3 regions of the Pantoea sp. Z09 genome follow, and region 2 is predicted to be linked to each of the others. Evidence: riboswitches for the same ligand, from Rfam matches in the RefSeq annotation. Region 2 holds a riboswitch; each other region holds the start of a gene.
What was found. Region 2 has a riboswitch for thiamine pyrophosphate ahead of MC269_RS06075 (hypothetical protein). Riboswitches for the same ligand answer to the same signal wherever they lie in the genome.
Positions count from the first base shown of each region.

Region 1: another riboswitch for thiamine pyrophosphate. It lies ahead of thiC (phosphomethylpyrimidine synthase ThiC); the one in region 2 lies ahead of MC269_RS06075 (hypothetical protein).
Region 3: another riboswitch for thiamine pyrophosphate. It lies ahead of thiB (thiamine ABC transporter substrate binding subunit); the one in region 2 lies ahead of MC269_RS06075 (hypothetical protein).

Region 1 is NZ_CP092373.1:3,622,590-3,629,720, reverse strand. Features, by position in the region: gene thiC (phosphomethylpyrimidine synthase ThiC) at 1-1,339, opposite strand, end outside; TPP riboswitch at 1,424-1,524, opposite strand; gene MC269_RS17350 (Rsd/AlgQ family anti-sigma factor) at 1,774-2,283, opposite strand; gene nudC (NAD(+) diphosphatase) at 2,438-3,208, shown strand; gene hemE (uroporphyrinogen decarboxylase) at 3,250-4,317, shown strand; gene nfi (deoxyribonuclease V) at 4,320-4,988, shown strand; gene MC269_RS17330 (YjaG family protein) at 5,051-5,641, shown strand; gene hupA (nucleoid-associated protein HU-alpha) at 5,830-6,102, shown strand; gene MC269_RS17320 (DUF1481 domain-containing protein) at 6,170-6,835, shown strand; gene purD (phosphoribosylamine--glycine ligase) at 6,868-7,131, opposite strand, start outside.
Region 2 is NZ_CP092373.1:1,260,405-1,267,535, reverse strand. Features, by position in the region: gene MC269_RS06080 (IS5-like element IS903B family transposase) at 1-931, shown strand, start outside; gene MC269_RS06075 (hypothetical protein) at 977-1,684, opposite strand; TPP riboswitch at 1,770-1,866, opposite strand; gene MC269_RS06070 (hypothetical protein) at 2,112-2,309, shown strand; gene MC269_RS06065 (AEC family transporter) at 2,386-3,345, shown strand; gene ahpF (alkyl hydroperoxide reductase subunit F) at 3,400-4,968, opposite strand; gene ahpC (alkyl hydroperoxide reductase subunit C) at 5,040-5,603, opposite strand; gene MC269_RS06050 (GNAT family N-acetyltransferase) at 5,853-6,281, shown strand; gene apbC (iron-sulfur cluster carrier protein ApbC) at 6,305-7,131, opposite strand, start outside.
Region 3 is NZ_CP092373.1:3,236,532-3,243,662, forward strand. Features, by position in the region: gene MC269_RS15500 (MFS transporter) at 1-616, opposite strand, end outside; gene sgrR (HTH-type transcriptional regulator SgrR) at 867-2,528, shown strand; TPP riboswitch at 2,564-2,656, shown strand; gene thiB (thiamine ABC transporter substrate binding subunit) at 2,701-3,687, shown strand; gene thiP (thiamine/thiamine pyrophosphate ABC transporter permease ThiP) at 3,663-5,273, shown strand; gene thiQ (thiamine ABC transporter ATP-binding protein ThiQ) at 5,257-5,979, shown strand; gene MC269_RS15525 (DedA family protein) at 5,956-6,720, opposite strand; gene polB (DNA polymerase II) at 6,875-7,131, shown strand, end outside.

The sequences.
Region 1 (7,131 bases), 1.6 Mb from region 2:
TGCGGCGGATCATCTGCATCGGAATATGGCCGGGGCCTTCGATCATCACCTGCACGTCATACTCCCAGGCGATCTTTGTCAGCTCGCCCAGCGTGTGCAACTCGGCGAACTGCGCCTCGTCGTTGGCATCCTGAATCGAGCCGGGACGCAGCCCGTCGCCGAGCGACAGGGAAACGTCGTAGGCGGCGCAGATTTCGCAAATCTCGCGGAAATGCTCATAGAGAAAACTCTCGCGGTGATGCGACAGGCACCACTTCGCCATAATGGATCCGCCGCGCGAGACAATGCCGGTCAGGCGCTTCGCCGTCATCGGCACATAGCGCAGCAGCACGCCGGCATGAATAGTGAAGTAATCTACCCCTTGCTCCGCCTGCTCCAGCAGGGTGTCGCGGAACACCTCCCAGTCGAGATTTTCCGCGACGCCGTTGACCTTCTCCAGCGCCTGATAGATCGGCACGGTGCCGATAGGCACCGGGCTATTGCGCAGGATCCATTCGCGCGTTTCGTGAATATAGCGGCCGGTCGAAAGATCCATCACGGTGTCGGCGCCCCAGCGCGTTGACCAGACCAGTTTCTCTACCTCTTCCTCGATAGAGGAGGTGACCGCCGAGTTGCCGATGTTGGCGTTGACCTTCACCAGGAAGTTACGGCCGATAATCATTGGCTCCGACTCGGGATGGTTGATATTGGCGGGAATGATGGCGCGGCCAGCGGCCACTTCCTGACGCACGAACTCAGGCGTGATGTTTTCCGGCAGCTGCGCGCCGAAGCTGTAGCCCGGATGCTGCTGACGCAGCACTTCACCGCGAATGCGCTCGCGCCCCATATTCTCGCGCAGCGCGATAAACTCCATCTCCGGCGTCACGATACCCTGACGCGCATAGTGGAGCTGCGTGACGCGGCGTCCCGCTTTCGCGCGGCGCGGCTGCGGCAAATGGTCGAAACGCAGATGATCCAGCCCATCATCGGCCAGACGCTGCTGGGTGTAGTGCGAGCTGATTTGCTCTAACGTATCGCTGTCGCCGCGCGCGGCAATCCAGCCGGCGCGCAGCTTCGCCAGCCCGCGCTGTACGTCGATCGTGGCATCGGGATCGCCATAAGGCCCCGCCGTATCGTAGACCGGCACCGCCTCATTTTCCTCATAGCGCGGCGCATCCTTGCTGCCGCCCGTCAGCGTCGGGCTGAGCTGGATCTCGCGCATCGGCACGCGGATATCGTCGCGGCTGCCCTGGATCCAGATACGTTTTGAGTTGGGAAAGGCGACGCCGCCCTGAAGCGCATGGATAAACGCCTGCGCCTGCGCGCGCTGCTCACGTCGGTTGGTTTTGGTGGTAGACATAGCAATTTTCCTGTTGAGGGGGAACGTTGCTTGTCCGGAGTTCGGAAGGAGTAACAGACACGACAGGCAGCCGCCTGCGCACTGATGATGTTTACTCTTGTTCCCTTCGCAGGTTCTAACCTGATCAGGTTCCGCGGATCCCGAATTAACGGTCTCAGCCCTTGCGGGCACTCCGACAAGATTTCGTTTTACGTTTTAAGCTACTTAGCTTGCCATTTCGCGCCTGGGCAGTGCTCGTGACGGTCACATACTTCAGTATGCTCCCGTCCCTGCGCGCTGTCCGAGCGTGAACTGGCTGCGCACGCTACGCTTAAAACGCAAAACGCCAGTGCATATTGCACAAAAACAAAACGGGTTTTCGACGTTATCGCCGAAAACCCGTTTAGCATAAAAGGGCTGGTTCAGAATAACAAGCGATTTACAACTGGTTAACCTTAAGCCGGACGCGAGAGCTGGCTGCTGTCGTTCGCCACCGGGGCGCGCACCAGGCTGTTATCCCAGGCAAGCTGGATCAGCTTATCTTCCAGCGTGAAACGTGCCTCCAGCACTTCGCCGACTTCCGACAGCGCCAGCTGGAAATCAACACAGTTGTCGTCGTCGATCGACTGCTGCAGATGGCCATCGTAGAGCTGCATCAGACGTTCGGTATTGGCTTCCAGCGGCGGATAAATCTGCGCGGCGGCGATCATCGGGCTGTCGCCTTCCATCTCATTGATGATGCGCTCATAGATACTGAAGTGACCGGCGGAAAGGTAATCGACCAGACCGTGACAAAAGTTGTCGAGCGCCTGCTCGTCTAACGTCGTGAGCGCCTCTTTGTTGGGTTTCAGCCCAACCAGGTGGTAATAAGACACCAGTAGCTGGCGACGGGCGTCCAGCCACGAATCGACCAGTTCATTGCTGCCACCTACGCGCTCGGTCAGGACATTTAACTGGTTAAGCATTTCTGACTCCATATCAATAAAATCCCCCTGACCGTGGCGGCCGCGGCGGGTCAGAGGCCGCCTGCAAGCTGAACGATTTAGGGTATAGTTGTTTGTCTACATACTTAACATCAGGACTTCAGCGTATCGAAAAGACGCTAAGGATGACGATTAGATGCAACATGAGATCTCAAGCGTAGACGCTGGATGGTGGATTGTCAGCCATGAACAGAAACTTTGGTTGCCGCAGGGCGACCTGCCGCACGGCAGCGCCGCTGCGTTTAAGCTAGCGGGAAGCAAGGCGCAGGCGGTCGGCGAGTGGCAAGGCGAAACGGTCTGGCTGGTGTGTGAAAATCGCGATCGCGATATGTTCTCGGTGCGCCAGCTGATTGATGAAGAGGCGGGGCTGTTCCAGCTGGCCGGACGCGCGGTGCAGCTGGCGGAGTTTTATCGCTCGCATCGCTTCTGCGGCTACTGCGGTCACGAGATGCATCTCAGCAAGCAGGAGAACGCCTGTCTGTGCGGCCACTGCCGCGAACGCTACTATCCGCAAATCGCGCCCTGCATCATTGTCGCCATTCGGCGCGGCGATGAGATTCTGCTCGCCAACCATGCGCGCCATCGCAACAGCATCTATACCGTGCTGGCGGGCTTTGTCGAGGTAGGCGAAACGCTGGAGCAGGCGGTCGCGCGCGAGGTCATGGAAGAGAGCAACGTGCGCGTCAAGAATTTGCGCTATGTCACGTCGCAGCCCTGGCCGTTCCCCCATTCGCTGATGATGGCGTTTATGGCGGAGTATGACGGCGGCGATCTGCAAATCGACAACAAAGAGCTGCTGGACGCCGGCTGGTACCGCTACGACGCGCTGCCGCTGTTGCCGCCGCCCGGCACCGTGGCGCGCCGCCTGATAGAAGATACCGTTGCCATCTGCCGCGCCGACGCCTGAGAAGTGTTACACTAGGCGCCTGAAATTGAGAGAGTCCTGAAATGAGTGAACTAAAGAACGATCGTTATCTGCGCGCCCTGTTACGTCAGCCGGTGGATATCACCCCGGTGTGGATGATGCGACAAGCCGGGCGTTATTTGCCGGAATATAAAGCGACGCGCGCCGAAGCTGGCGATTTTATGTCGCTGTGCAAAAACGCCGAACTGGCGTGTGAAGTCACCCTGCAGCCGCTGCGTCGCTACCCGCTGGACGCGGCGATCCTCTTTAGCGATATCCTGACCATTCCCGACGCGATGGGTCTGGGACTCTACTTCGAAACCGGCGAAGGCCCGCGCTTCTCCAGCCCGATTACCTGCCGCGCCGATGTCGATAAACTGCCGGTGCCCGATCCAGAGCAGGAACTCGGCTATGTAATGAACGCGGTGCGCACCATTCGCAAAAACCTCAAGGGCGAAGTGCCGCTGATTGGCTTCTCCGGCAGCCCCTGGACGCTGGCGACCTATATGGTGGAAGGCGGCAGCAGCAAAGCCTTCACGAAGATCAAAAAGATGATGTACGCCGATCCCGCCACGCTGCACGCGATGCTCGATAAGCTGGCGGACAGCGTCATCCTCTATCTCAACGCGCAGATCCGCGCGGGCGCGCAGTCGGTGATGGTGTTCGACACCTGGGGCGGCGTGCTGACGGGCCGCGACTATCTGGAATTCTCGCTGCACTACATGCATAAAATCGTCGACAGCGTGCTGCATGAGAATGAAGGCCGCCGCGTGCCGATTACGCTGTTTACCAAAGGTGGCGGACAGTGGCTGGAAGCAATGGCCGCGACCGGCTGCGATGCGCTGGGACTCGACTGGACCACCGATATCGGCGAGGCGCGTCGCCGCGTCGGCGACAAAGTCGCCCTGCAGGGCAACATGGATCCGTCTATGCTTTATGCGCCAGCTGCGCGTATCGAGCAGGAAGTCGCCGGTATTCTCAAGGGCTTCGGCGCGGGCAGCGGTCACGTCTTCAATCTGGGGCATGGCATTCATCAGGATGTGCCGCCAGAACATGCGGGCGTGTTTGTTGAGGCGGTACACCGTCTCTCAGGCCACTATCATCAGGAGTAAGTATGGACATTGCTGCACTGCGCGCGGAACAGATCCAGCGCGCTGCAGAGGTGGTGCGGCAGGATGATTTCGACGTGCTGCCGCCGCGTTTTATCGGCGGCGCTGACGTTGGATTCGAACAGGAAGGGGCGGTGACGCGTGCCGCCCTGGTTATCCTCGAATATCCTTCCCTTAAGCTGGTGGAGCACCGCGTAGCGCGCATCGCCACCACCATGCCCTACATTCCCGGCTTTCTCTCTTTCCGTGAATATCCGGCGCTGCTGGCGGCGTGGAACATGCTTGAGCAAAAACCGGACCTGCTGTTTGTCGACGGACACGGCATCTCGCACCCGCGCCGTCTTGGCGTCGCTTCGCACTTTGGCTTAATGGTGGACGTGCCGACCATCGGCGTGGCGAAAAAGCGCCTGTGCGGCCGTTTCGCCGATCTGGATCCAGAGCCGGGTTCGCGCCAGCCGTTAATCGACAAGGGCGAGCAAATCGGCTGGGTATGGCGCAGCAAAGCGCGCTGTAATCCACTGTTTGTCGCGACCGGACACCGCGTTAGCCTGGACAGCGCGCTGCACTGGGTGGAAAAGTGCATGGGCGGCTATCGCCTGCCGGAACCGACGCGCTGGGCCGATGCCGTCGCCTCCAACCGCACCGCCTTTCAACGCTGGCAAAACGCGCTTTAACGCTGTGCGCGCGGCGCTTTTGCGGTACACTGCCGCCAGCTAAACGATGAAGAGCCCTGTTCATGTTACAAAACCCCGTTCACCTGCGTCTGGCAAAGCTGGAAAGCTGGCAGCATCTGACGTTTATGGCTTGCCTGTGCGAGCGTATGTTCCCCAATTACTGGGCCTTCTGTCAGCAGACGGAATTCGCCGATGCGTCACTCTATCGCCGCATCCTTGATCTGGTCTGGGAAAGCCTGACGGTCAAAGACGCTAAAATCAACTTCGACAGTCAGCTGGAAAAGCTTGAAGCCGCCATTCCCGACGGCGAGGCGTTCGACGTCTACGGCGTCTATCCGGCTATCGACGCCTGCGTGGCCTTAAGCGAAGCGCTGCACGCCATGCTAAGCGGCGAAACCCTGGAGCATGCGATCGAAGTCAGCAAAACCTCTATCACCACCGTGGCGATGCTGGAAATGACCCAGGCCGGACGCGAAATGAGCGACGACGAGCTGCGTGAAAACCCTGCTGTGATCGACGAATGGGACCTGCAATGGGAGATTTTTCGCCTGCTGGCCGACTGCGAAGAACGAGACCTTGAATTGATCAAAGGATTGCGTTTGGACCTGCGAGAGGCGGGAATCAGCAACATCGGTATAATTTTTCAGCAGTAAGGCGGGAAAACGTGACTTCAGGCCCGAATTAGCGAGCCTGGAGGCTTCACATCGGCCCCCTGTCTGGTCTACATTTGGGGGGCTGAAAATTGTGGCTATCGGTGCGTGCAGGCTGAAGAGTGCCAGAATATGGCTTTTCCCTCGCACTCGTTGCTTAGCAAGCGATAAATACACTTTAAGGATAACTTATGAACAAGACTCAACTGATTGATGTGATCGCGGAAAAAGCGGACCTGTCAAAAACCCAGGCTAAAGCGGCTCTGGAATCTACTCTGGCTGCGATCACTGAGTCTCTGAAAGAAGGTGATGCTGTACAACTGGTTGGTTTTGGTACTTTTAAAGTGAACCACCGCGCTGAGCGTACCGGTCGCAACCCGCAAACTGGCAAAGAGATCAAAATCGCTGCGGCAAACGTACCGGCATTCGTTTCTGGTAAAGCGCTGAAAGACTCTGTCAAATAAGACGTCGCACCGCGGTCAGAATTTTAAAGAAGGGGCGAATTCGCCCCTTTTGTATTAAGGGCCAGCAATGACGAAGCTGCGTTCACACTCCTGTTTCGCTCTGCTTTTTCTGCTTTTGCTCTCCGGGTGCGGCTCAACGCCCGATACGCCTCCTTTTACCGCCAGCGGCTATCTTGCCGATCGCGGCGCAGTGCGCATCTGGCGCAAGAACAGCGGCCATCTCACCGTCCATATACGCACCCTCTATACGCCCTTTAATGGCGATGCCTCTGAGACCACCGACTATGTGTGGCAAGAAGAGAAGCTGGTTAGCGTGGCACGCCACGTCAGCGGCAAGCAGCCTGACGATGTGACGCTACGTTTCGACCAGGACGGCAGCCTCAGCTTTATGCAGCGGCAGCTGGCCAACCGGCGCGAAGCCGTCGATACGGATACGGTAGAACTCTACAAGTTCGACGCGCAGCGCATGCTGGCGCAGAGCAACGCTTTGCTCAGCGGTCGCGTCATGCTGAAACAGGGCCTGTGGCGGGGCGCAAAACAGATCGAAAGCTGCGACGGCGCGCGGGTGTCGCCCGCCTTCGACGATTATGCCTTTCAGACGCTGGCGCAACAGCAGCGGCGCAGCAGCGAGCCGCTGCTGGTTTCCTGGCTGGAGGCGCCGGAGGGCACCCAGTTGCTGCGCGCCGCGCCGGGAGAACGCTGCGATTCGCAGCCGAAAGAAGAAGATATGTAGAAAGAAAAGGGCGCCTGAGGCGCCCTTTTTGCTTACTTGCGATTGATAGCGCGATAGCCGATATCGCGGCGGCAGAAGCTGCCGTTCCAGGAGATAGGCTGCGCCAGCTCATAGGCGCGTTTTTGCGCCGCCGCCACGTCGTCGCCCAGCGCGGTGACGCAGAGCACGCGGCCGCCGTTGGTCAGCACCAGATCGTTATCGAGACGGGTGCCGGCGTGAAACACCTTGCCGTCTTCCACTTCTTCCAGCGGCAGGCCGTGGATTTGCTCGCCGTTGACGTAGTCGCCCGGATAGCC
Region 2 (7,131 bases):
CCGTTCCGTGGCAAAGCAAAAGTTCAAAATCACCAACTGGCCCACCTACAATAAAGCCCTCATCAACCGTGGCTCCATAACTTTCTGGCTGGATGATGAAGCTATTCAGGCCTGGTATGAGTCAGCAACACCTTCTTCACGAGGCAGACCTCAGCGCTATTCTGACCTTGCCATCACGACTGTGCTGGTCATTAAACGCGTATTCAGGCTGACCCTGCGCGCTGCGCAGGGCTTTATTGATTCCATTTTTTCTCTGATGAACGTTCCGCTACGCTGCCCGGATTACAGCTGTGTCAGCAGGCGGGCAAAGTCGGTTAATGTCAGTTTCAAAACGCCCACCCGGGGTGAAATCGCACACCTGGTAATTGATTCCACCGGGCTGAAGGTCTTCGGTGAAGGCGAGTGGAAAGTCAAAAAGCATGGCCAGGAACGCCGCCGTATCTGGCGTAAGCTGCATCTCGCCGTTGACAGTAAAACACATGAAATCATCTGCGCTGACCTGTCGCTGAACAACGTTACGGACTCAGAGGCCTTCCCCGGGTTAATCCGGCAAACCCACCGGAAAATCAGGTCAGCCGCCGCCGATGGCGCTTACGATACCCGGCTATGTCACGATGAACTGCGGCGTAAGAAAATCAGCGCGCTTATCCCTCCCCGAAAAGGTGCGGGTTACTGGCCCGGTGAATATGCAGACCGTAACCGTGCAGTGGCTAATCAGCGAATGACCGGGAGTAATGCGCGGTGGAAATGGACAACAGATTACAACCGTCGCTCGATAGCGGAAACGGCGATGTACCGGGTAAAACAGCTGTTCGGGGGTTCACTGACACTGCGTGACTACGATGGTCAGGTTGCAGAGGCTATGGCCCTGGTACGAGCGCTGAACAAAATGACGAAAGCAGGTATGCCTGAAAGCGTGCGTATTGCCTGAAAACACAACCCGCTACGGGGGAGACTTACCCGAAATCTGATTTATTCAACAAAGCCAGGCTGAGGCGGAGAGACCGTCTGTAGGACTCTTTTCAAGTATCCCCTTGGCATCAGTTAGGAAGGTTTTGAACAGGCTTTTGTAGATCTTCAGATGCTTATGCATCGCTTCATCACCTACAAGATCAGCCTCTGGAACGTCTTCAAGTGCAATCAATTGTTCCAGCGTCATAGAGCGGTATGGCTGCACTACGCGCTTGGGCAGATTTTCAACCACTTCCATCACTTGCTTAATGTCCTGTTTGTTGACTGTGATTACATCCTTCTCCTTGCCCAGCACAACAAACAAAACCTCCATAAAGCGCTCATTGGCCTGTGCAATTCCACGACTCCACTTTGTGCCTTTAGCCGCCTTATACATTTCCCAGGCCTTAAGGAGTGAAATTCCAGACTTTACCTCTATAGGCTTCACAGCTTTTTCAGACTTTGATTTACCACCTGCAAACGAAAGGACACTTTTCAAATCACCTGCTATTGAGGATTTGATTGCATCAATGCGTTTTGTGAAATCTGTCAGTGCAAGAGTTTGATCTTGGACAAAAGGAACCAGAGGAATCAGCGAAGCCATCATCGCGCTGGCAACACGATAGCTATCAGTGTCGAGGCTACGTTTGAAAGATTTACCGTCAGAGAAACGGAATTGGATGTAATACGTATTCGAACGCTGAAACGTATAACGAAGAGATTTATACCTCATAATGTCACCCTCAATTGACCTCGGTAAAATTTCGAGAGCAACGAGAGATAAGTAACCCGTTGTTTTTACTAAAAACGGGTTACATTTACTTCTTTGACGGCGGCCCTACGCTGGCATTATCCAGATCAGGTATTACGGGTATTTCTCAGCCTTCACAAAGAAGGGCACCCCGAGTCGAATGTTACGTCAGCAGCATAAGAGAGGCGCCTGGCGAAAGCAATACGCCTACCTCTTAAGAGGTATTACCAGTTAGCACGGTTCCGCATGATCTCGATCAAGCCGTCACCGCCGAAAAAAGGACTTAATGCTGCGGGTTTACTTTTCATCAGCTGCGCAAACCCCACCTGCCTGACCCATTAAAAATAATCACAGCATTTCATCGCGTTACGTACCCTTATCCACTTGCTATCGCCATCAGGGACGCACCATGAAGTTTTTTCCGTTTATTCCGCACCGCCACCGCTGGCAGGACATTCATATCTCGCGCGCCAACGCCGTGGCGCCCAACGGCAGATGCTATTTTTCCACCTTTATCTCTGCCCGCTGCCGCACCTGCGACGAAACTCTCCATCGCGTCTACTACAGCGATATCAGCGACGCGCAGGCGCGACGCTGGCTGGGATAAACGCTGCGCTGCTGGGTGACGCTTTTGGCAACAACATGTTAGGCTGATGTAACCTGATGCAGATAACAGACGCGCCATGCCCAGCTTGCTTGATACGCTTACCCATCAGATTTACCTTTCCGCTCCGCTGTTTATTTTAATTCTTCTTGGTTACGCCCTGACGCGTATCGGCAAATGGCCGATTTCTATTAGCGAAGGTATGAACCGCTTTGTGTTCAACGTCGCCCTGCCCTGCATGCTGTTCCGCGTAATGAGCGACTTCTATAAAAGCCCGCCGGTGGATGTGCGGCTGCTGCTGGCCTTTTTCGGCAGTTGCCTGCTGATTTTCATCCTTGGCCGCATCCTGGGCGCGCGGCTGTTTAAGCTCGACGGCGTCGCGGGCACGGTTTTCGCCCTTGGCGGCATCTTTTCCAATAACGTGATGCTGGGCATTCCAGTAGCGACGGTGCTGCTTGGTCCGCAGGCGCTGCCGTCGGTGGCGCTGGTGCTGGTATTCAATAGCCTGATCCTCTGGACGCTACTGACTCTTTCGGTGGAGTGGGCGAAACAGGGCAGCTTTTCGCTGCAGGGCATCGGGCGCACCCTGCTCAGCGTGGCGAAAAATCCGCTGATTATCGGCATCCTTAGCGGCACCGCGTGGAGCTTTTTGAAACAGCCGCTGCCGGCCATCGCCGCTGAACCGCTGCGCATGCTTGGCTCTATCGCCGCGCCGCTGTCGCTGGTGACGCTCGGCATGAGCCTCGCGCATTACCGCGTGCGCGACGGGCTACGCGCAAGCTATACCATCTGTTTGCTGAAGCTGATTTTGCAGCCGATGACCATCTGGGCTATCGCCTGGCTGGTGCGTCTGCCGCCGCTGGAGAGTCGGGTAGTGGTGCTGCTGGGTTCGATGGCGGTCGGCGTTAACGTCTACCTGATGTCGCAGAAGTTCAACGTGCTGACCGGGCCGGCGGCGGCGAGCATGCTTCTTTCCACGCTCTTCGCGGCGGTGACGACGCCGATATGGATGATGCTGATGTCGCTGGCGGGCTACTAAAAAAAAAGCCCCGAGACAGCGGTCCCGGGGCAGTTGCGTGGCTATCGCAAAAACTTATTCAGCCGGTTTAGTGCGGATCAGATAGTCAAAGGCGCTCAGCGAGGCTTTGGCGCCTTCGCCGCTGGCGATGATGATCTGCTTGTACGGCACCGTAGTGCAGTCGCCCGCCGCGAACACGCCTTTCAGGCTGGTTTCGCATTTGGCGTCAATCAGGATCTCGCCCACTTTATTGCGCTCGACTGCGCCTTCCAGCCAGGTGGTGTTCGGCAGCAGGCCAATCTGCACGAAGATACCGCTCAGCGCGATATCGTGCGCCGTCTGGTTGTTGCGATCGATATAGGCCAGGCCGGTGACTTTGCTGCCGTCGCCTTTCACTTCGGTGGTCTGCGCGTTCAGGATCACGTCAACGTTTTTCAGGCTGCGCAGTTTGTTCTGCAGCACCTGATCGGCGCGCATTTCGCCCGCGAACTCCAGCAGGGTGACGTGCTCGACGATACCCGCCAGGTCGATAGCCGCTTCCACGCCGGAGTTGCCGCCGCCAATGACCGCGACGCGCTTGCCTTTAAACAGCGGGCCGTCGCAGTGCGGGCAGTAGGTCACGCCCTTGGTGCGATACTGCTCTTCGCCCGGTACGCCCATGTTGCGCCAGCGCGCGCCGGTGGCGATGATAATGCTGCGTGATTTCAGCACCGCGCCTGAGGCGGTTTCAATGGCGTGCAGGCCACCCGCTTTCGCCGCCGGGATCAGCTTGATGGCGCTCTGGGTGTCAATCACGTCAACGTCGTAGTCGTCAACGTGGGCGCGCAGCGAGCCAGCCAGCTTCGCGCCTTCGGTTTTCTGCACGGAGATGTAGTTTTCGATATCCACGGTGTCGAGCACCTGGCCGCCGAAACGCTCGCCCATCAGGCCGGTACGGATGCCCTTACGCGCCGAGTAGATGGCCGCCGCCGCGCCCGCCGGGCCGCTGCCGACAATCAGCACTTCATAGGCGTCGCGCTTGTTCAGCTCTTCCGCCGCGCGTTTCTCTGCATTGGTGTCGACCTTGCCGACGATCTCAGCGAGGCTCATGCGGCCCTGACCGAACTCTTTGCCGTTCAGGTAAACCGCCGGCACGCCCATCACATTGCGCTCGGTGATCTCGTTCTGGAACATGCCGCCGTCAATCGCCGTGTGCGAGACGCGCGGGTTGATGATCGCCATCAGGTTCAACGCCTGCACTACGTCAGGACAGTTGTGGCATGACAGCGAGTAATAGGTTTCGAAATGCAGGTCGCTATCCAGCGCCGCAACCTGGTCCAGCAGGCTCTGCGTCTCTTTCGACGGATGACCGCCGGTCTGCAGCAGCGCCAGCACCAGTGAGGTGAACTCATGACCCATCGGCGAACCGGCAAAGCGCGGGCCGCTGTGTGAGCCAGGGTTGGTGATCAGGAATGAGGGTTTACGCACCGGACGATCGTTCTCTTCGCGGAAGCTGACTTTTTCAGACAGGCTGGCGATATCTGCCAGCAAATCGCGAATTTCCGCTGATTTGGCGCCATCGTCCAGGGTGGCGATTAACTCAACAGGCCTGGTTAATTTCTCAAGGTAGGCCTTGAGCTGGGTTTTTAAATTGGTGTCGAGCATAGTGAGTTCCTGTCAGAAGAAATCGGGTGCCGCAGCACCCGATAGAGAAAGATCGAAAAACCGGGTCGAAATTAGATTTTGCCAACCAGGTCCAGAGACGGAGCCAGAGTAGCGTCGCCTTCTTTCCATTTAGCCGGGCACACTTCGCCTGGGTGAGAAGCAACGTACTGTGCCGCTTTCACTTTACGCAGCAGGTCAGACGCGTCGCGGCCGATACCTTCAGCGGTGATTTCGATTGCCTGGATGATGCCTTCCGGGTCAACGATGAAGGTGCCGCGGTCAGCCAGACCTTCTGCTTCGCGCATGATTTCGAAGTTGCGGGTCAGCGCGCCAGTCGGGTCGCCGATCATCGCATACTGGATTTTCGCGATGGTTTCAGAAGAACCGTGCCAGGCTTTGTGGGTAAAGTGGGTGTCGGTAGAAACAGAGTAGATATCTACGCCCAGTTTCTGGAATTCTTCGTAGTGGTCAGCCACGTCGCCCAGCTCGGTCGGGCAAACAAAGGTGAAGTCAGCTGGATAAAAGAAGAAAACACTCCATTTACCTTCAACGTCTTTCTCAGTTACGTCGATGAACTCGCCGTTTTTAAATGCAGCGTTTTTGAACGGTTTGATTTTGGTGTTAATGATAGACATTTGAAGTCCTCCGCTAAAAGATGTGATCTACGTTACAAAATTTTCGGGCCAACTTCTAATACGCAGTCGTTATCAATCAGATAAACGAAAGCTATCAAACGCGGCAAACCGCACCGCTATTGACGCCGCCTGGGCATTCTACACGCAAAGCTTCCTGATTAAACACGCAAAGCACTTTGATTTAACGCCGTTTATCTTTTCATGGAAGAACTGCTAATTTTGTAGAAAAGGTGTTGAGGGAGTTTATCCGTGCAGATTCGTTCGTATACCGAAGCCGATCGTCCATTTCTGAGAACCCTGTTTCTGGCCGCGCGTCGTCATAACTGGCGCTGGCTCGACAGCAGTCACTGGCAGCTGGAGGATTTCGACGCGGTGATTCTGGGAGAAACCGTCTGGGTGGCGGAGCTGGAGGGCCATCGCGTCGGGTTCGCCGGAGTGCTGGAAAACGACAACTTTCTGCACAGCCTCTATGTCGATCCCGCCTGGCAGGGACGCGGCGTCGGCAGCGCGCTGCTGGAAAAGGTTCAGGCACGTTTTTCCAGCACCGGCGCGCTGAAGTGTTTATTGCAGAACAAGGCGGCGCAGGCGTTCTATTTGAAGCACGGCTGGAAAATTATCGCCCAGGGCGAGAGCGAGCAGGGAAAATATGTGCTGATGCACTTTCCGCTGACGTCCTGAGAGGACGCCAGCGGTGCGCAGGCTTACAGCGCGCGGAAGGCGATGTCGCCGGGGATCACCTCGCCCTGCCAGTAGAGACGCGCCGCAACGCGGCCCGCCAGCTGGCGATAGAGCGCGGTAAACTCGCTTTCCGGACGGCGGATTACCGTGGGTTCGCCGTCATCCAGATCTTCGCGCAGGTTAATATGCAGCGGCAGCTGCGCCAGCAGCTGCGTCTGATAATCCGCCACCAGCTTTTCTGCGCCGCCGGTGCCGAAGATCGGCTCATGGAAGCCGCAGTGGCTGCAGATATGCAGGCTCATGTTCTCCACCACGCCCAGCACCGGCACGTTGACCTTCTCGAACATCACCATGCCCTTGCGCGCGTCGATTAGCGCGATATCCTGCGGCGTGGTGACCACGATAGCGCCGGTGACCGGCACGCTTTGCGCCAGCGTCAGCTGAATGTCGCCGGTGCCGGGCGGCATGTCGAGCACCAGGTAGTCGAGATCGGGCCACAGCGTCTCGTTGAGCAGCTGCATCAGCGCTTTGCTCGCCATCGGGCCGCGCCACACCATGGCGTTATCGTCGGTCACCAGATAGCCGATGGAGTTGGTGGCGAGGCCGTGCGCCATAATCGGCGCCATATGGGTGCCGTCGGGCGAGGTGGGACGCTCATGCTCGGTGCCGAGCATATTCGGCACCGACGGGCCGTAGATATCCGCGTCGAGAATGCCGACGCGCGCCCCTTCCGCCGCCAGCGCCAGCGCCATATTTACTGCGGTGCTCGACTTGCCGACGCCGCCTTTGCCGGAGCTGACGGCGATGATGTTTTTCACGCCGTTCACGCCAGGCTGGCCCTTGACGCGCT
Region 3 (7,131 bases), 2.0 Mb from region 2:
CGCCGCTCCTCATCAGCGGCTGGGCGCGCGGCACCGACGGCAGGGTGAATTTGATCAGCACAATACAGACCAGAAACAGCGCGGCCGCCACCAGAAACAGCGTCACGAAGCCGAAGTTAAGCGCCAGGGCGAACGACAGCGGCGGACCGATTACCCAGGCGAGCGACAGCTGCGCGCGCATCACCGAACTGAACATCACCGCTTCGCGCGCCGACTGGTCGGCATACTCGCGCGCCAGCGCAAAGATCTGCGGCATTGACACGCTGGCCAGCGCCGAGAGCAGCACGCCCAGGGTGATCAGCGTCAGATAGTGGCGGGTAAAGGCGAACAGCAGCGCGTTGCAAAAGGCCATCACACAGCAAAAGAGGATCAGCGTGCGGCGATCGCCGCGGCTGTCGGAGCGCTTCGCCACCAGCATGCTGACGGCAATGCCCGCAATGGCGTTGACGGTGAAAAACAGCCCGACCCAGAAGGGGCGCGCCTGCACCTCGCGCGTCAGAAACAGGCTCAGCGTTGGCGCCTGCAGCGCGCCGGCGACGCCGATCATAAAAGAGGCCGCCATAAAAGCGAGAAAGACCGGATTGATACGGCGCGTCCGGGTTAACAGCGACTTCATAGCGACATCCCTTTCAGGTGATAAAGCAGGAAAAACAAGAGAAAGGATTCTAGCGCAACAGAAAAAAGCCAGCAGAGAAAATCGCTGCTGGCGGTGTAATTGCACCCTACTCAGAAAAGATCCCGCCGCAGCGGCATCATGGTCGAGCGCCATTCAGTGCTGAATGCCTCCCGCTCTTCCAATAGTGCTAAGTTTGCCCGTAATATGAGGCAGGAAAAACTGAGCGCTTTTCACAAGGAGTTCCTCTTTTATGTCCTCATCGCGCCTTAAGCAGCAGTTCATCCGCCTGTGGCAAAGCTGTCAGGGCGAGAGCCAGCTGGTCACGCTGAGCGAGCTGGCCGAGCGGCTGCACTGTTCGCGTCGCCATATGCGCAACCTGCTCAATGCGATGCAGGAGGCGGGCTGGCTCACCTGGCAGGCCGAGGCGGGACGCGGCAAGCGCTCGCAGCTCAGCTTCTGCTACACCGGGCTGGCGCTGCAGCAGGAGCGCGCCGAAGATCTGCTGGCGCAGGATCGCATCGATCAGCTGGTGCAGCTGGTCGGCGACAAGGCGGAGGTGCGCCAGATGATCCGCGCCCACCTTGGCCGCAGCTTTCGTCAGGGCAAACATATTTTGCGCGTGCTCTACTACCGGCCGCTGCTCAACCTGCTGCCTGGCTCGCCGCTGCGTCGCTCGGAAACCCATCTGGCGCGGCAAATTTTCAACGGCCTGACGCGTATAAATGAGGAAAACGGGGAAATCGAAGCGGATATCGCCCATCACTGGCAGGCGATCTCGCCGCTGCACTGGCGCTTCTACCTGCGCCCGGCGATCCGCTTTCACCACGGCCGCGAGCTGGAGATGGCGGACGTGATTTCAAGCCTGGAGCGCCTGCGACCGCAGCCGCTCTTCTCCCATATCCGTGAGATTGATTCGCCCGCGCCCTGGACGCTGGATATCCACCTCAGCGAACCGGACAGCTGGCTGCCGTGGCTGCTCGGCAGCGTCAGCGCGATGATCCTGCCGCGCGAGTGGCCGCAGATGCGCGACTTTGCCCGCCAGCCCGTCGGCACTGGCCCCTATCGCGTGGTGCGCAACCAGCAGAGCCAGCTGAAAATCGAAGCGTTCGACGACTACTTCGGCTTTCGCGCGCTGATCGACGACGTCTCTATCTGGGTGCTGCCGGAGATCAGCGACGAGCTGGTCTATTCCGGCGTGCGGCTGCAGGGCGACGGCGAGGATGAAAAATCAGAAGAGAGCCGCCTTGAAGAGGGCTGCTATTTCCTCTTGTTCGACCAGCGCTCCGCGACAGGTCGCGACGCGGCCATCCGCCGCTGGCTCGGCTATTTGCTCAATCCCATCGCCCTGCTCAACCATGCAGAGATGGGCTATCAGCGCTACTGGTATCCCGCCTACGGCCTGCTGCCGCGCTGGCATCACCGCCGCGACCTGACGCCGGTGGAGAAGCCGGCGGGGCTGGAGCGCCTGACGCTGACCTGGTACAGCCAGCATGTGGAACATCACGGCATCGCCAGCGCGCTGCGTCCGCTGCTGGCGCAGCATCAGGTGCAGCTGATTACCCGCGAGGTCGACTACGAAACCTGGCATCAGGGCGAGGCGGAGAGCGACGTCTGGCTCGGCAGCGTCAACTTCACTCTGCCGCTGGAGTATGCGCTGTTCGCCCAGCTCTACGAGATCCCGCTGCTACATCACTGTCTGCCGCTCGACTGGGAAGAGGACGCCGCGCGCTGGCGGCGCAAAGCGCTGCCGCTCGCCGAATGGAGCAAGCGGCTGCTGGACGCGGGCGGTTTGCATCCGCTGTTCCATCACTGGCTGCTGCTGGAAGGCCAGCGCAGCATGCGCGGCGTGCGGCTTAACACCCTCGGCTGGTTCGACTTTAAATCCGCCTGGTTCGCGCCGCCGACGCTGTGACGCTTTCCCCCTGGCGTCGAAATGTCTAGAATGAGCCGTTCTCAACGGGGTGCCTGCAAAAGGCTGAGATAAACCCGTCGAACCTGATTCGGTTAATACCGACGTAGGGATTTGAGAGGCTGCTACGCTCAGATCCTTTGCGACTCATAACAACTCTCCCCTGGAGCGCAAAGTGGTTAAACAGATTCTCCCTCTGCTGATATTGCTGTCCGTGCCGGCGCTGGCGGCCAAACCTGCCCTGACCGTCTATACCTACGACTCGTTCTCCGCCGAATGGGGCCCCGGCCCGGCGGTTAAAAAGGCGTTTGAAGCGCAGTGCGGCTGCGAGCTGAACTATGTGGCGCTGGAAGATGGCGTCTCGCTGCTGAACCGCGTGCGCATGGAGGGCAAGAACAGCAAGGCCGACGTGGTGCTCGGCCTCGATAACAATCTGCTGCAGGCGGCGCAGCAGACCGGCCTGTTCGCCAAAAGCACGGTCGATCTCCATAGCCTGACGCTGCCAGGCGGCTGGCAGGATCAGACCTTCGTGCCCTTCGACTACGGCTACTTCGCCTTCGTCTACGATAAAACGCGCCTGAAAAACCCGCCCACCAGCCTGAAAGAACTGGTGGAAAGCCCGGAGAAGTGGCGTGTCATCTATGAAGATCCGCGCACCAGCACCCCAGGCCTTGGCCTGCTGCTCTGGATGCAGAAGGTCTACGGCGACAAGGCGCCCGAGGCCTGGCAGAAGCTGGCGCAGAAAACCGTCACCGTGACCAAAGGCTGGAGCGAAGCCTACGGACTGTTCCTGAAAGGCGAAGGGGATCTGGTGCTGAGCTACACCACCTCGCCCGCCTATCACCTGATTGAAGAGAAGAAAGCGAACTACGCCGCCGCGCCGTTCGCCGAAGGCCACTACCTGCAGGTAGAAGTCGCCGCGCAGCTCGCCAGCAGCAAGCAGCCGAAGCTGGCGCAGCAGTTCATGCAGTTTATGCTGACGCCCGCCTTCCAGAACGCCATCCCGACCGGCAACTGGATGTATCCGGTGATCAAAAGCGATCTGCCCGCCGGTTTCCAGACGCTGAGCGTGCCGCAAACCGCGCTGCACTATAGCCCGCAGGACGTGGCGCAGCAGCGCGCCAGCTGGATTAGCGCATGGCAACGCGCCGTCAGCCGCTAATCCCGCTGTGGCTGGTGCCGGGCGGCGCTGCTGCGCTGCTGCTGCTCGCCGTGGCGCTGCTGGCGTTCGGCGCGCTCTGGTTCAGCGCGCCGACGGGCGACTGGCGTGGGCTGCTGCACGACAGCTATCTGCGCCATGTGGTGCGCTTCTCCTTTACCCAGGCGCTGCTCTCCGCGCTGCTGTCGCTGCTGCCGGCGATCCCGCTGGCGCGCGCGCTCTACCGGCGCCGCTTTCCCGGCCGCCAGCTGCTGCTGCGCCTCTGCGCCATGACGCTGGTGCTGCCGGTGCTGGTGGCGGTATTCGGCCTGCTGACGGTCTATGGCCGGGTCGGCTGGCTGGCGCAGCTCTGCCAGCTGCTCGGCGTTGACTACCGCTTTTCGCCCTATGGGCTACAGGGCATTCTGCTGGCGCACGTTTTTTTCAACCTGCCGCTGGCAACGCGCCTGATGCTGCAGGCGCTGGAGAGCATTCCCGGCGAGCAGCGTCAGCTCGCCGCCCAGCTCGGCCTGCGCGGCTGGCATCTGTTCCACCTGCTGGAGTGGCCCTGGCTGCGCCGTCAGCTGCTGCCGACCGGCGCGCTGATTTTTATGCTCTGCTTCGCCAGCTTCGCCACCGTGCTGTCGCTCGGCGGCGGCCCGCAGGCCACCACCGTTGAGCTGGCGATCTTTCAGGCGCTGAGCTACGACTACGATCCCGGCCGCGCCGCGCTGCTGGCGCTGATCCAGCTCGCCTTCTGCCTGACGCTGGTGCTGCTGAGCCAGCGCTTCAGCAAGGCGATCCCAGCGGGCAGCACGCCGCTGCGCGGCTGGCGCGATCCGCAGGATTCGCGGCGCGCGCGCTTTGCCGACGCGCTGATTATCACGCTGGCCCTCTTGCTGCTGCTGCCGCCGCTGCTGGCGGTGGTGGTTGACGGGCTGCGCGGCGCGTCGGGCGGCGCGCTGGCGCAGCCGGCGCTGTGGCAGGCGACCCTGACCTCGCTGCGCATCGCTGTCGGCGCCGGCGTGCTCTGCGTCACGCTGACCATGATGCTGCTGTGGAGCAGCCGCGAGCTGCGCCTGCGTCAGCGCCTGCTGCCTGCGCAGCTTATAGAAACCAGCGGCATGCTGATCCTGGCGATGCCGGGCATCGTGCTGGCGACCGGCTTCTTTCTGCTGTTCAACGCCACCACCGGCCTGCCCGACTCGCCCGACGGGCTGGTGATCTTCGCCAACGCGCTGCTCGCCGTGCCCTATGCGCTCAAGGTGCTGGAAAATCCGATGCGCGATCTTGCCGAGCGCTATACGCATCTCTGCGCCTCGCTGGGCGTCAGCGGCTGGAACCGGCTGCGGCTGATCGAACTGCGCGCGCTGAAGCGTCCGCTGGCGCAGGCGCTGGCCTTCGCCTGCGTGCTCTCTATCGGCGACTTCGGCGTGGTGGCACTGTTCGGCAGCGCCGACTTCCGCACCCTGCCCTTTTACCTCTATCAGCAGACCGGCGCCTACCGCGGCGCAGACGGCGCGGTCACCGCGCTGCTGCTGCTGGCGCTCTGTTTGCTGCTGTTTACCCTGATGGAATCCCTTCCTGGCCGCCATGCTGACACTGACTAATCTGACCTATCTCTATCAACATCTGCCGATGCGTTTCAGCCTCAGCGCCGCGCGCGGTGAACGGCTGGCGGTGCTGGGGCCAAGCGGCGCGGGCAAAAGCACGCTGCTGAGCCTGATCGCCGGCTTTCTGCCGGTCAGCCAGGGCGCGCTGCGCATCGACGGCGCGGATCACACCCACAGCGTGCCGTCGCAGCGTCCGGTGTCGATGCTGTTTCAGGAGAACAACCTGTTTCCGCACCTTAACGTGCAGCAGAATATGGCGCTGGGCCTGCATCCGGGGCTGAAGCTCAACGCCGCGCAGCGGCGCCAGCTGGAGGAGATTGCCGATCAGGTGGGGTTAAGCGATCTGCTGACGCGCCTGCCGGGCCAGCTCTCCGGCGGTCAGCGGCAGCGCGCGGCGCTGGCGCGCTGTCTGCTGCGCGAGCGCCCGGTGCTGCTGCTCGACGAGCCCTTTTCGGCGCTCGATCCGGCGCTGCGTAACGAGATGCTGCAGCTGGTGCGGCGCGTCTGCGAGGCGCGGGCGATCACCCTGTTGATGGTGTCGCACAGCCTGGAGGATGCGCAGCAGATTGCGCCGCGCAGTCTGGTGATCGTCGACGGCCGCGTCTACTGGGACGGCGCGACCGAGGCGCTGTTGTCGGGCACTACGCGCGAAGCCGAGGTGCTCGGCATCGCGCGCGCGTCAGGCAAAAAAGACCTGCCATAGCAGCCGACGGAACATCGGCATCATCGGATGGAACTGGATGGCGGCGAAGGCGGCCACCGCGACGATCATGCCCAGCGGCGCCAGCCAGCGCAGGCGCGCAGGCGGCAGATACGGCGTCGCCCAGTCGCGGCTTTTGCCGCTGCGCCACCAGCGCCAGCCGAGCCAGCAGCCCAGCCACACCAGCAGCGCCACCAGCAGCAGCAGCCACTTAAAGGCGCCGCTCTGCGCGTCCTTCGGCACGTCGATCGCCACGCCCGCCAGAATGCCCGGCAGCAGATAGAGCGGCGGCCACAGCAGGCAGCCGATCAGGTTCGGCGGCAGAAATTTGCGCACCGGCAGCTCGAGCATGCCCGCCGCCAGCGGGATCAGCGGACGCGTCGGCCCGACAAAGCGCCCGACCAGGATGGTAAACATGCTGTGCTGATGCAGCGCGTGCTCGGTTTTATCCAGCAGCCCTTTGTATTTTTGCAGGTATTTCCAGCGGTGCAGCGGCCCCTGAAACTTCCAGCCGATGCCGTAAGAGAGCCAGTCGCCCAGCAGGCAACCGACAATGCCCGCCGCCCAGGCGGGATAGAGCCCAATCTGCCCGCTGCCCACCAGCGCGCCCAGGCTCGCCATCATCACGGTGCCCGGCAGCAGCAGGCCGACAAAGGCCAGCGATTCAAGAAAGGTCACCAGCGCAACGGCGATCAGCGCGTACTCCAGCGACTGCGTAAACAGATGTTGAATCCAGGCTTCCATAACCGTCCTTCTCAGATTTCGGATGCTGGATTGTCCAGAGGCGGCGCGGCAGCGTCAAGGTAAGAATTGTAGGGTGATATTGACAAAAGCGCGCCCGCGCGCACTGGATAAATAACCATGATATACTCTGGCTGTTTTTTCCTCTGGAGCCGATGTGAATACGCCGCGCGCAGGATTCCTGCTTACTCGTCACTGGCGCGACAGCGCTCAGGGCACTGAAATCATCTTCTGGCTGGCCACCGACAGCGGCGCGCAGCGTCTGGTGCTGCCCGCTCAGGAGGCGGTGGCCTTTATTCCGCGCGACTATCAGCCGCAGGTGGAAGCGCTGCTGCGCGACGAGCGCCAGGTGCGCTTCCAGCCGCTGGCGCTGAGGGATTTTCGCCGCCGCCCGGTATTCGGCCTCTACTGTCG